DNA from 3 places in the Pantoea sp. X-Soil-ISGK-355 genome. Region 1 is predicted to be linked to each of the others. Evidence: predicted binding sites of a transcription regulator. Region 1 holds the regulator's gene; each other region holds the start of a gene.
The links. Region 1 encodes LexA, which represses DNA repair genes until DNA is damaged. Its sites were predicted from a motif close to TNCTGTATGTACATACAGNA; they were not measured.
Positions count from the first base shown of each region.

Region 2: a site for LexA is predicted at 2,455-2,474, ahead of AC6I8J_RS11150 (DinI-like family protein). Genes of this name have one in related genera too.
Region 3: a site for LexA is predicted at 2,550-2,569, ahead of mutH (DNA mismatch repair endonuclease MutH). Genes of this name have one in related genera too.

Region 1 is NZ_AP035971.1:320,362-324,561, reverse strand. Features, by position in the region: gene zur (zinc uptake transcriptional repressor Zur) at 1-192, shown strand, start outside; gene AC6I8J_RS01385 (CsbD family protein) at 282-494, opposite strand; gene dinF (MATE family efflux transporter DinF) at 662-1,984, opposite strand; gene lexA (transcriptional repressor LexA) at 2,085-2,699, opposite strand; gene AC6I8J_RS01370 (diacylglycerol kinase) at 2,805-3,173, opposite strand; gene plsB (glycerol-3-phosphate 1-O-acyltransferase PlsB) at 3,302-4,200, shown strand, end outside.
Region 2 is NZ_AP035971.1:2,405,217-2,409,416, forward strand. Features, by position in the region: gene amyA (alpha-amylase) at 1-731, shown strand, start outside; gene yedD (lipoprotein YedD) at 807-1,280, opposite strand; gene AC6I8J_RS11140 (DUF6388 family protein) at 1,522-1,845, shown strand; gene iraP (anti-adapter protein IraP) at 2,038-2,337, opposite strand; gene AC6I8J_RS11150 (DinI-like family protein) at 2,513-2,752, shown strand; gene AC6I8J_RS11155 (hypothetical protein) at 2,791-3,057, opposite strand; gene AC6I8J_RS11160 (hypothetical protein) at 3,209-3,454, opposite strand; gene AC6I8J_RS11165 (hypothetical protein) at 3,537-3,920, opposite strand; gene AC6I8J_RS11170 (helix-turn-helix domain-containing protein) at 4,057-4,200, shown strand, end outside.
Region 3 is NZ_AP035971.1:3,283,369-3,287,568, reverse strand. Features, by position in the region: gene AC6I8J_RS15045 (NADP(H)-dependent aldo-keto reductase) at 1-353, opposite strand, end outside; gene AC6I8J_RS15040 (YgdI/YgdR family lipoprotein) at 493-711, opposite strand; gene AC6I8J_RS15035 (TerC family protein) at 830-1,540, opposite strand; gene mutH (DNA mismatch repair endonuclease MutH) at 1,641-2,318, opposite strand; gene rppH (RNA pyrophosphohydrolase) at 3,003-3,530, shown strand; gene ptsP (phosphoenolpyruvate--protein phosphotransferase) at 3,543-4,200, shown strand, end outside.

The sequences.
Region 1 (4,200 bases):
GAGAAACAGGCGCAGGGCGTGGAGAAGATTATCGCAACGCTGGCGGGTGAAGCACAGTTCGCTTTACGTCATAGCGTGATTGAAGCGCATGGTTTATGTGAAAATTGTGCTGCGGTCGAAGCCTGTACGCACCATGAAAGCTGCGAGCATGACCATCAGGATGAGGGTAAAAAGCGGGGCAAACGCGGGTAATCTGCACATCCTTGTGCTGTTCCGTCCCTGTGCCGTTCCGGGGCGGGCGCGCCGGAAAGCTTTTAGCTGATTATCAGCCTGGTATCAGATTACCAGCGGTGATCTTTGTTCTGACCTTCCCAGTCGGTTACTTCACGCTCTGCTTCATCTTTCGCATAGCCATAACGTTCCTGGATTTTGCCGACCAGCTGATCGCGTTTACCTTCGATAACCTGCATGTCGTCATCGGTCAGCTTGCCCCATTTCTCTTTCATTTTGCCTTTGAACTGCTTCCAGTTGCCGCTGGCTTCATCTTTATTCATGGCAGACCTCCAATCCTCGGGGTTTAATGATTATCTTGTTACTTAACAAAATAACGATATAAAGCGCTGGTTAACTGCGCTGCATAGAGTTAATTATAGTAGCCAATTTATTAACCGTGGAATAATACAGAATAATCTGTATCGGCTTGCGTGCAGCCACGACTGACTCAGGCATCAAACCAGCTGTTCTGACGCCAGTGCTTACGCCAGATGAGCCACAGCGACAGGCCGCGCAGCGCCAGGAAAACCGTTACCGCCAGCCACAGTCCGTGATTACCCAGCGCCGGTACGCTGAGCAGCATCAGAAAGTAGCCTGCTGCTGCCACCACCATGCTGTTACGCATCTCACGTCCGCGTGTTGCGCCGATGAACATCCCATCCAGCAGATAACACCAGACGCCGATCAGCGGCATAACGATCTGCCAGACCAGATAGCGGTCAGCACTTTGTTGCAGCGAAGGAAGAGAGGTCAACAGGGTAACAATCTGCGGGCCAGCAATGGCATAGGTCAGGGAAAAGAACAGCGCTACCACCACCGCCTGCCGACAGGCAGAGTGCCAGACACGCAGCAGTTTGCCGCCATCTTTTGCACCATGGGCCTCGCCGGCAAAAGCTTCAACTGCGTAGGCAAAGCCATCCAGCGCATAGGCCGTGAACGTAATGAACATCAGCAATACCGCGTTAACCGCCACCACATCCGGGCCCAGCCGCGCGCCCAGCACGGTCAGCGAGGCGAAACAGAGTTGCAGCATCAATGAGCGCAGCATGATGTCCCGGTTCAGCCGCAGCAGCCGGCCGCTGTCACCGCGCCAGCTCTGCTTCAGCAGGCTTAACGTAATACCGCGCAGCTTCAGGACTCGCCAGACCATGATACCGCCGACACCCAGCGTGATGTACTCCGCCAGCGCCGTGGCGGTTGCCGCCCCCGCGACACCCCAGTGCAGTCCCATCACCAGCCAGAGATCGAGCCCGATGTTAACCAGATTGCCTACCACCAGCAGGATCACTGGCGCGCGCGCATACTGCACGCCCAGCAGCCAGCCCAGAATGACCAGGTTTGCCAGCGTGGCGGGTGCACTGAGCCAGCGAATCTGAATAAACAGCGCCGCCTGTTCCAGTACCGCGGGATTACCGCCAACCAGATGGGTCGCCAGCTGAATAATCGGATAACGTAAAGCGATGAACAGTACACCTGCCAGCAGCGCAATCATCAGCGGCTGGGTCAGCGCACGTGCCAGCGCCATTTTATCACCGGCACCAAACGCCTGCGCCGTCAGGCCAGTCGTACTCATTCGAAGAAAAAGCAGCAGCATAAAGAGGAAACTGGTCACAGTGGTCCCGACCGCAACCCCGCCAAGATAGACAGGGCTGTCGAGATGACCAATAACTGCAGTATCGACCACGCCCAGTAAGGGAACGGTGATATTTGAAAGGATCATCGGCAGCGCAAGCCGCCAGAGATTTTTATCCGTTGCCGTGAGAAAGCGCATTCGCCGTTCCGTGCTCAGTGTCGCTGCGCAAAACAGGCAGCGACAAAATTAGGGCAGACAGAATAGCATCAGAGAAAGCGAATGCACGCAGCCCTCAGAATCAGAGCCACTCGCCGTTACGCACCACGCCAACCGCCAGACCTTCAATGGTCAGGGACTGTGCACGGGTATCGACAACAATCGGGTCGAAATCGCTGTTTTCAGGCAGCAGATGCACGATAGCACCCTGCTTTTTCCAGCGCTTAACGGTGACTTCATCATCAATGCGGGCAACGACAACCTGGCCATTGCGCACATCCTGGGTTTTATGTACCGCGAGCAGGTCGCCATCCATAATCCCGATATCTTTCATCGACATTCCGCTGACGCGCAGCAGGAAGTCGGCAGAGGGCTTAAACAGGCCCGGATCCACTTTATAGTGGGTTTCGATATGTTCCTGCGCCATGATTGGCTCACCGGCAGCAACCCGGCCAATCAACGGTATGCCTTCTGAGGCTTCTTCTTCCATTAGCAGGCGAATGCCGCGCGATGCACCGGAAACGATCTCAATGACGCCTTTACGCGCCAGCGCTTTCAGGTGCTCTTCTGCCGCATTCGGTGAGCGGAAGCCCAGTTGTGCAGCAATCTCTGCGCGCGTAGGCGGCATGCCTGTTGAAGAAATATGGTCGCGAATCAGGTCATAGACCTGCTGCTGCCTGCTGGTTAATGCTTTCATCCCGCCCCCTGGTTGTTTATACAGTCGCTGTGAGTATATACAGGTATTGGCGAAATGGAAACCGATTGTCAGGCAAAACGCGGCTTCCGGCGCGATATGGAACGCTTATCGCAAATGTGTCCAGAGCAGCGCGATCCAGACAAAGAGTGCCAGTAAGATGCTGATCAGTACTGCCGCAGATCCCATATCTTTGGCCCGGCCCGCCAGCGGATGATGCTCCTGACCGATGCGGTCGACCACGGATTCAATGGCGCTATTAAGGATTTCGACAATGACCACCAGCACCACCGACCCAATCATCAGGATGCGTGAGACCACATCGACATCCAGCCAGCAGGCGATAATAATGGCGACCAGCGCAGCCAGGGCTTCCTGACGAAACGCCGCTTCATGTTGCCAGGCGGCACGCAGTCCCTGCCAGGAGTAACCTGCGGCTTTAATTATTCTGATAAGTCCGGTGGCATTATTTGCCATGATGTGGGAACCCTTTTATCGGATTGACGTCAATGTCTGGGCTGCGTGCAATTGGCACCACCACAGATCTTCGCTGCACTTTCTGGTATGCTTGCGGCGCTTTGCTAACAAGAGGCTTCATGTTGTCTATGTCAGGTTGGCGTAAACTCTATTACAAATTGCTTAATTTACCACTGTCGTTTTTGGTAAAAAGTAAGGCCATTCCGGCCGATCCCGTGTCTGAACATGGTCTGGATCCGACCCGACCTATTATGTATGTTTTGCCTTACGATTCGAAGGCCGACTTACTGACTTTACGCGCGCAGTGTCTGCGGCATCATCTGCCTGATCCGCTCTCTCCGCTGGAGATTGATGGTTCACTGCTGCCGCGCCACGTATTTATCCACGATGGCCCGCGCGTATTCCCCTACTTTGTGCCCAGCGTCGAATCGGTGAAAATCTTTCACGATTACCTCGATCTGCATCGCAATAATCCTAAGCTCGATATCCAGATGCTGCCGGTCACGGTAATGTTTGGCCGCGCACCAGGACGTGAAGTCCAGGGCGAAGCCACGCCACACCTGCGTGTGCTGAACGGTGTACAGAAGTTCTTTGCGGTGATCTGGCACGGACGCGACAGCTTTGTTCGCTTCTCGCCGACCGTCTCACTGCGCCGTATGGCCACGGAGCACGGTACGGATAAGTCGATCGCCCAGAAGCTGGCTCGCGTGGCGCGCATCCATTTTGCCCGTCAGCGGCTGGCGGCGATTGGCCCGCGTTTACCGGCGCGTCAGGATCTGTTCAACCGTCTGCTGCAATCCAAAGCGATTGAAAAAGCCGTCGAAGATGAAGCACGCAGCAAAAAAATCTCCCATGAGAAAGCGCAGCAGAATGCCGTTGAGATGATGGAAGAAATTGCCGCCAACTTCTCTTATGAAGCGATTCGCGTCACCGACCGCGTGATGGGCTGGCTCTGGAGTCGTCTCTATCAGGGCATCAACGTCAATGGCGGCGAAAAAGTTCGTCAGCTGGCGCAGGATGGCCACGA
Region 2 (4,200 bases), 2.1 Mb from region 1:
ATATTCAGGACGTCGCTGAAGAACCGATGTTTATCGTCGCGGAATACTGGTCGTTTGAAACCGAGAAGCTGCAGGAGTACGTGCATCAGGTGGAAGGCAAAACCATGCTGTTTGATGCGCCACTGCACATGAACTTCCATCAGGCCTCTACCGCAGGCAGCGCCTACGATATGAGCCAGATTTTTGCTAACTCGCTGGTGGTGGCGGATCCGTGGCATGCCGTGACCATCGTGGCTAACCATGACACCCAGCCGCTGCAGTCGCTCGAAGCGCCGGTTGAGGCCTGGTTCAAACCGCTGGCCTATGCGCTGATCCTGCTGCGTGAGCAGGGCGTGCCAACCATTTTCTATCCTGACCTTTTCGGGGCGACTTATGAAGATGAGGGCGGCGACGGCGAGACGCACAAAATTGAGATGCCGGTCATTCCTGAACTGGAAGGATTAATCCGGGCACGTCAGCAGTATGGCTGGGGCGTGCAGACCGACTATTTTGATCATCCTAACTGCGTGGCGTTCAGCCGCAGCGGCACCGAAACGCAGCCAGGCTGTGTGGTGATCATGTCGAACGGCGATGCGGGCGAGAAAAGTGTGCCGATGGGCGAAGGCTTTGCCGGTAAGGTCTGGCGCGATCATCTGGGGAACCGTGAAGAGACCATTACGGCTGACGAGCACGGTACAGCCGTCTTTGCCTGTAACGGTGGCAGCGTCAGCGTCTGGGTAGTAGCAGAATAAGTGACTGAATAAGCGTAAAACCGCCCTGCCGGACGCTTTCGCGTGCTGCCGGGGCGGTTTTTTTATGGGCTGCGGTTAGGACTGCGCGTTATGCTCAGTAATCGGCGTGCGCAGCAGCTGCGGTTCAATATTCTGAATGACAGCAGCTTTCGGCTGTTTTGCCACTTCTTCCAGTGCCTGCTGACACTCTAGTGTCGGACGCGCCACTTTGCGCAGGGTCAGCCCGTCATACTTAAGTTCACTGTTATCGACGACCAGCGGCATCACCCGAATCTTTCGCGTGACGTTGACATAGTCACCGTTCAGACGGGTCAGCTTGCCTGGCTTCGCAATCACACGCATCCACTGGCGGCAATCCAGCGTGCTGCCATCCGCATTGATAATCAGACTGGCTATTGCCTGTTCGCTGATCAGGCTGCTTTGTGGGCCGACAGTTTGCCAGTTCCCCTGCAGATCAGCCGGTGCCGGCGCCTGTACCGCATTTTCATAATCGTTGATTTGCGCACAGCCACTCAGTGCCAGCGCGGCAATCAGCATCCACTTTTTCATGTTTAATCCCTAAGATCGCGTCAATGGCGGCTACGTTATAATTTTTTCACCGCGCAGCGCAAGGAATCTGGCTGTTCAGACACCCGCAAGCGGCCGATTGCAGCAGAATTTACTCATGAGCCAGGACATCGGTCAGCGTTTTAATCGGCTACTGGCAGTCTGAATGGGCTCTGGCACGCCTGACAAGCGGAAGACAACCCGATACACTGACGCGCTGCATCAGCCTTTCAGGAATATAAATATGAAAACGCCAGAAGCCTATTATGCCCAGGCACGTGAAATGTTTTTTACCGCGCATCCCGACTTTCAGTCAGCACTGGATGAGTTAACGGAGAGCGATGCCCGTGCCGCTAATCTGTCGCTGCGACAGCTGCGTGAATGGCACGCCGAACGCATCTATGCGGCCTTTTTACGGCAGAAGAATCTGGATGGGATGATTTTTTCTATTCAGCTCGCTGAGCCCGATAAAGCGGTAGCGGCTGAGGCTATCGAGACCTATCTCAAATCTCATGCTGAGTCGCTGGGAATGAGCTGGGAAGAGTTCTGCATCAAAAACGAGCTGTAACGTTCCCTGCACTGAAGAGGTATAAGTGACACCTCTCAGACTGTCGCACAGCATCGGATAGAGCAGTAAAGCAAAAACGCGATACCTTCACGTTAAGCCGCAGGTGATGATTGCACTTTTGGGCAAAGCAACTGCACTGCCTCCGGAGAGATTGCCGGGCTTTCCTCTCCGGAGGTGTATTGAAAAATGGCCCTACTCTCGCTCTTCCGTGGCTTTGCCTTTCACTTCTACATAGCTTGCAACCGCCAGCAGACGATTGATATGCGTCAGCAGCAGATCAACATCCGACTGCAGAAACTCAGTCGACGATTGCGAAGCGGTAATGATGGCATCCTGCACCGTTTCTGTAATGGTCAGCGAGTTGTCCTGTTTCGCCTGCACCAGCAGCGCTGCAACCAGCAGGGACTGCGCTTCAAGCTGCGCCGTCAGCTCTTTTGCATCGACGTCCATCTTTGCCAGCTTTAGCAGAATATCAATGACCAGTTGTCGCATCGCGGACCTCCTGAAAAGTAAGCCAGCATTATGTCGCGATGCGTGCGCATTTTGCTAGTCGAAGATGGAGGTTTTCGCGAGATAAAAATTTACGCGAAATCAGGCGCACTGCCTTGCTACTGTTTTTATTTACAGTATTATATATCAGCGATTTTGCCCTGAATGGATTGCCATCATGTTTGTTGAGTTGATTTATGACAAGCGCAACGTTGCCGGTTTACCGGGTGCTCGCGAGATGATTCGTGAGGAGCTGGAAAAGCGGGTACATCGGGTGTTTCCTGACATCGAAGTTAAGGTCAAGCCGATGGAACGTAACGCGATTGATACTGATTTGAGTAAGAACGATAAGGCGACAGTTGCGCGTATTGTTGAAGAGATGTTCGACGAAGCGGAAATGTGGCTGGTGGCCGACTAATCTCTTAGCGGCCACCGTATCAGTCAGCGGGAGATGAATCAGCTCTCCTGCTCACTGTGATTAATTTCAATCTCGATGTCCTGAATGGCGGCATCCAGATCTTCCAGCAGTTTCCCCTGCTTATTCAGCAACGCATCGATACGGTCGGCATTCGTCTTATCTTTATACTCACCAGCATCAAACGCTAACCAATGGCTGGACAGGGTTTCGGTGTTGGTCTGCGCGTAGTGGCGCATCTCTTTAAGCTGCGAAGTCACATCGCGCAGATAGTCATTTTTGGTTTTGGTTTCTGTTGAATCGCTCATGCTAAATTTCCTTCTGGTCAGTTATCAAAAGTGTTTAGGCTTAGCGGTTCATCAACCGGCCAATCAGCGGACGTCAGTTCAGGTACAAAATGTCGTCCGGAGATTTAAAACTAGTCGATCATAGCGAATCCGCACTAAGAATAATCGGAAGTTACGGTTTCCCGGTGGGTTTCGCGGATGGCACCTCATTCTCAATCACGACTTCTTTTACTTTTGTGATCGTTTTGTCGGCGACGCGATCAGGTATCACATCAAGCTTATGCTGTAATGCTGCAACCTGACTGGTCAGCAAATCCACCCGCTCATCACGCCGCGCTGCAATGACCCGATAATCTGCCCGGATCTCCTCAACCCGCTTATTTGCCGTGTTACTGACGTAGAGAAAAATAATTGTCATCAGAATGCAAATCATCGAACAGCTCAGCAGAATGCAGCCGAGGATAACTTTGCGCCGTTGTAACATAGGAGCCTTAAGGCTGTTAATTGTTGTCATCGCTGCGATCCTCCAGAGTTGAGATCAGCCGATTAATCTCATTACGAAATTTATCGTTCTGATCGGTTTCGGTCATCGCCAGTAAAATACCTACGGCATTCTTGATTAACCGTAGATCCGTTTCGAGTGTCGCAATACGTCGCAAATTTCTGTCATGACGTTCACGTAACTCATCGTTCTCCTCCCGTATCATCAGGTTGCTCTCTTTCAGCAACACCACCTGCTCTTTGTAGCTGGTAATAATTTCGCCGCCGGCTCGATTACTGGTTACGATTGACGCAATACCCGCCAATAACGGTTTCCAGAACAGTGCTGCTGCCCCCCCACCCAGAACCAACGCACCCATACTGGTAATCAGACTACTTTCCATGCCACACCCCTTTGTCCGGTAAGGTCTCTGGAACACACTGCGTGCAGAACAGCCACGTCCTTAACCCTGAATTTAAGATTGCTTAAATACCAGGGTTAAGTATACTTAAGTCACTCTCAATCAAAAAGTCAAGCTGATGAAAAATGAAACGCTGGGTGACCGCATCCGACTCCGACGTAAATCACTGCAATTAACGCAGAAGCAATTGGCACAACAGGTAAAAGTCTCCCATGTGGCTATTTCGCAATGGGAAAAAGAGGAGACGCTGCCGCGCGGTGAG
Region 3 (4,200 bases), 3.0 Mb from region 1:
AGGCTGGCATCGAGTGCGGCGCGGATGTTTTTACGGTCAAGTGCCATATCCGGGCGAATCGAAGCATCATTGCCGCGTGACGGACCCGCCACTTTACTGGCCAGGATGATTTTGTCGCGGCTGCCGCGCTGTTTAAGCCAGCTGCCAATGTATTGTTCGGTCAGACCCTGAGTTTCCGGGCGCGGTGGCACCGGATACATCTCGGCAGTATCAATAAAGTTGATGCCGGAACGGATAGCCAAATCCAGTTGAGCATGGGCGTCGGCTTCACTGTTCTGTTCGCCAAACGTCATAGTGCCCAACCCCAGCTGACTCACTTCCAGCGTGCTGTGGGGAATACGATGATAGTGCATTGCCAGCTTCCTTTTTTTATGGAATGGAATGTTGTGTCCTCAGGGACTATAGCGCGAGCAACGGCGGGGAAGGAAGGGGGAAAAGTCGGGGAAATCGCCTGCCAGCGTGGAATCGATGGCAGGTGATTAAATCGGGCACTTAACGTTCAATGATCGTTGAGACCTCGTCGCTGTTAATCTGCACCTCGTGACCCGTCTGGTCGGTGTACTGCACCAGGCCGGTCTCTTTATCAATGCTCGGCTTGCCTTCGGTCATGATCATCCGGCCATCTTTGGTCGCCATGACATAATCAGAGCTGCATCCACTCAGGAACGCTGCGGTTACCATCACCATTGCTACGCCTGCCCACCCTTTCATCTCGCCTCTTCCTCACAAATCGTTAAGTGCAAAAAGTGTAGTAATAAATGGTTTTGCCGGCAGGGTTAATCGTAGGATTCTGAAAATAATCGGGCGAGCAGGCTCGCCCTTGACTTTATCAGGCGTGCTTTTTCTTGCTGCGCATCAGGTTAAGGCACTCAACCGCCATGGAGAAGAACATAGCAAAATAAATGTAACCTTTTGGTACGTGAACCGCGAAACTCTCCAGAATCAGGGTAAAACCGACCAGAATCAGGAAGGAGAGGGCCAGCATTTTGACTGACGGATGGCGTTCAACAAACTCACCAATGGCGCGTGCGGCAAACATCATCATCAGCACTGCAATGACCACTGCCGCCATCATAATAAACAGATGATCAGAGAGGCCGATGGCGGTAATCACGGAGTCGAGGCTGAAAATAATGTCGAGCATCATGATCTGCACTATGGCACCAAGGAACGAATGAACGCGGGTGTTGTGCTCGCCTTCACTGCCTTCAATCGTTTCATGGATCTCCATGCTCGATTTCCACAACAGGAACAGACCGCCAAACAGCAGAATCAGATCGCGCGCCGAGAATGCATGATCCATCAGCGTAAACAGCGGATTAGTCAGACGGGCGACCCACGCGATGGAAGCCAGCAGGCCAAGACGCATCAGCATCGCGCCCATCAGACCAATACGGCGTGCACTGGCTTGCTGGTGTTTTGGCAGCTTAGCGACCACCAGCGACAGGAAAATGATGTTATCAATACCCAGCACCACCTCAAGGATGGTCAGGGTGCCCAGCGCCAGCCAGGCGTTGGGATCGGAAATCCACTCAAACATACCGGCATTCAATCCTAAACGAAAAGTAAACGGCGATTATACGCATTGAATTCGCCAATCTCCCACAAAATTGCGACATTGGTCGCGCAGGAGACGCGATTTACAGGAGAAAATGGCGCGCCAGCAGGGGACCGGTGAAGCTCTTCTTCAGGTAGAAGCCGCGCGGCAGAGTCATAATGGGCTGGCCCTGATCGCCGATTCCCTCGGTCAGTGCCTTGCTATTGGCGGCTTTGGGCCGGATTTGCAGCCAGGCACCATGCCGTGCGGTAATCTGCTCAACGCGCCCCAGCACGATCATATCCATCAGTTCCTCCCAGTCCTGTCGCAACATCTCATCTTCTTCCGCATTCGGGCTCCACAACAGTGGCGCGCCGACACGGCGTTCCCGCAGCGGAATCTCACGCCCACCTTCAACCGGGATCCACAACACCCGCGCCAGCTTGTGACGCACATGGCTGGTAAGCCAGGTTACGCCGCTGTTACCGGTCAGCGGTGCGACACAGACAAAGGTGGTTTCCAGCGGTTTACCCTGTGCATCAATCGGGATGGTTTTCAGTTCGATACCCAGATGGGCAAAGTCCTGTTCCGCTTTGCTGCCCGCGCTCGCCCCAAGGTGCCACTCCAGCAGCATGCCGACCCAGCCTTTATCGCGTTTAAGATCCGCAGGCATGGGCAGGCCGGCACGTGCAGCCAGCGTTTCCATAGGTAATCCGGCTAAATCCTGCGCGCGTGCCAGCAGGCTGGCTTCATCTTCGGGTGGTCCTGGTGGATAACGCATGTTGATAACTCATAATGATTAAAATGTGTACAGGTACGGATAAGTAAGTTGTCCCGCTAAAATAAATCGTGTCCGGGCTCGATAATAACATGATAGATCATGCTTTTTTGAGTGGATTGCCCTCGTGCTATCTGCAGTGGGTCAGGGTTATCCCAGCTTACCCGCAATAATGAACAGGATCTCCAGTCCGGTTATCCACAGAAAAGTGGGATAACCCCCTTATCTTTGCGGTACTGGTTCCATTTACAGCCTTGACTTTTCGCCATTTGAACAGAATTTCACCGGCCTGACCTAACCCTGAGCGATTATCTGTGGATAAAAAGCACTGTGATTATAATTTAACCAATTGTCAGTGGGCGTAAAAATATTCGCTGTTTATAAAAAGCCAGTGAAGCGTGATTCTGCATTAATTTCATTTTTAATCAGTCAGATAAGGAATTAACTCTTTTCGGTATTCCCAGGTGTGATAGCAGGGTTATTCAGTTAACTCCCGCGTTCTGCACAAAGCTATCCACAGAAAAGGTGAATAAGATCGAGCTTTTTTGCAGTCTTTGTTTATAACTATGCCCTTTTCTGTGAGTTATCCCGCTATTGATGCCTCAACCCCCCATGAATCCAGTGGTTTACCGCCTGTAAGGAGTGTGAAACAATCAGGCCATTCAAATTTTGCTTTGAGGTAGTCCGGTGATCGATGATGATGGCTACCGCCCGAATGTTGGTATCGTAATCTGTAACCGGCAGGGACAAGTATTATGGGCCAGGCGCTTTGGACAGCACTCCTGGCAATTTCCTCAGGGAGGCATCAATCCCGGTGAAACCGCAGAACAGGCGATGTATCGCGAACTGTTCGAAGAGGTCGGATTACACCGGAAAGATGTTCGAATACTTGCCTCTACCCGTAACTGGTTACGTTACAAGTTGCCAAAACGTTTGGTGCGTTGGGACACAAAGCCGGTATGTATCGGCCAGAAACAAAAGTGGTTTCTTCTGCAGTTAATGTGTAATGACGCGGATATCAATGTGCAGCACAGCAGCACGCCGGAATTTGACGGCTGGCGCTGGGTCAGTTTCTGGTATCCGGTGCGTCAGGTTGTCTCCTTTAAGCGCGACGTCTATCGTCGGGTAATGAAGGAATTCGCTGGCGTGGTGATGTCTATGCAGGAGAGTGCGGGGCAGCGAAATAATCCTGCCCATCGACGTAAGAGAGGTTAGGCCACGCCCTTTATGCTCACTCAGTTGCGCGAAATTGTAGAAAAAGTGGCGAGTGCGCCGCGTCTCAATGAAGCACTCGACATCCTGGTCAATGAGATCTGTCTGGCGATGGATACGGAAGTCTGTTCCGTTTACCTCGCCGACCACGATCGTCGCTGCTATTACCTGATGGCGACGCGCGGCCTCAAAAAACCGCGTGGCCGCACCGTGACGCTGGCGTTTGACGAAGGTATCGTCGGTTTAGTGGGCCGTCTGGCCGAACCGATTAACCTTGCTGACGCCCAGAGTCACCCCAGCTTTAAATATATCCCCGCAGTCAAAGAGGAGCGCTATCGCTCCTTCCTCGGCGTGCCCATTATCAGCCGTCGTCAACTTCTTGGCGTGCTGGTGGTGCAGCAGCGCGAACATCGTCAGTTTGATGAAAGCGAAGAGTCATTCCTGGTTACGCTCGCCACTCAGATGGCGGCGCTGCTGTCGCAGTCTCAGATGGGGCAGCTATTTGGTCAGTTCCGGCAGACACGGGTGCGCGCTATTGCGGCAGCGCCTGGCGTAGCGGTGGCACCCGGCTGGGTCGATGAGACGCAGCCTCTGCTCGATCAGGTTTCAGCCGCCTCAACGCTGGATGTGCAGCGTGAACGTGAGCGTCTGTCGCTTGCCATGAGCGAAGCAA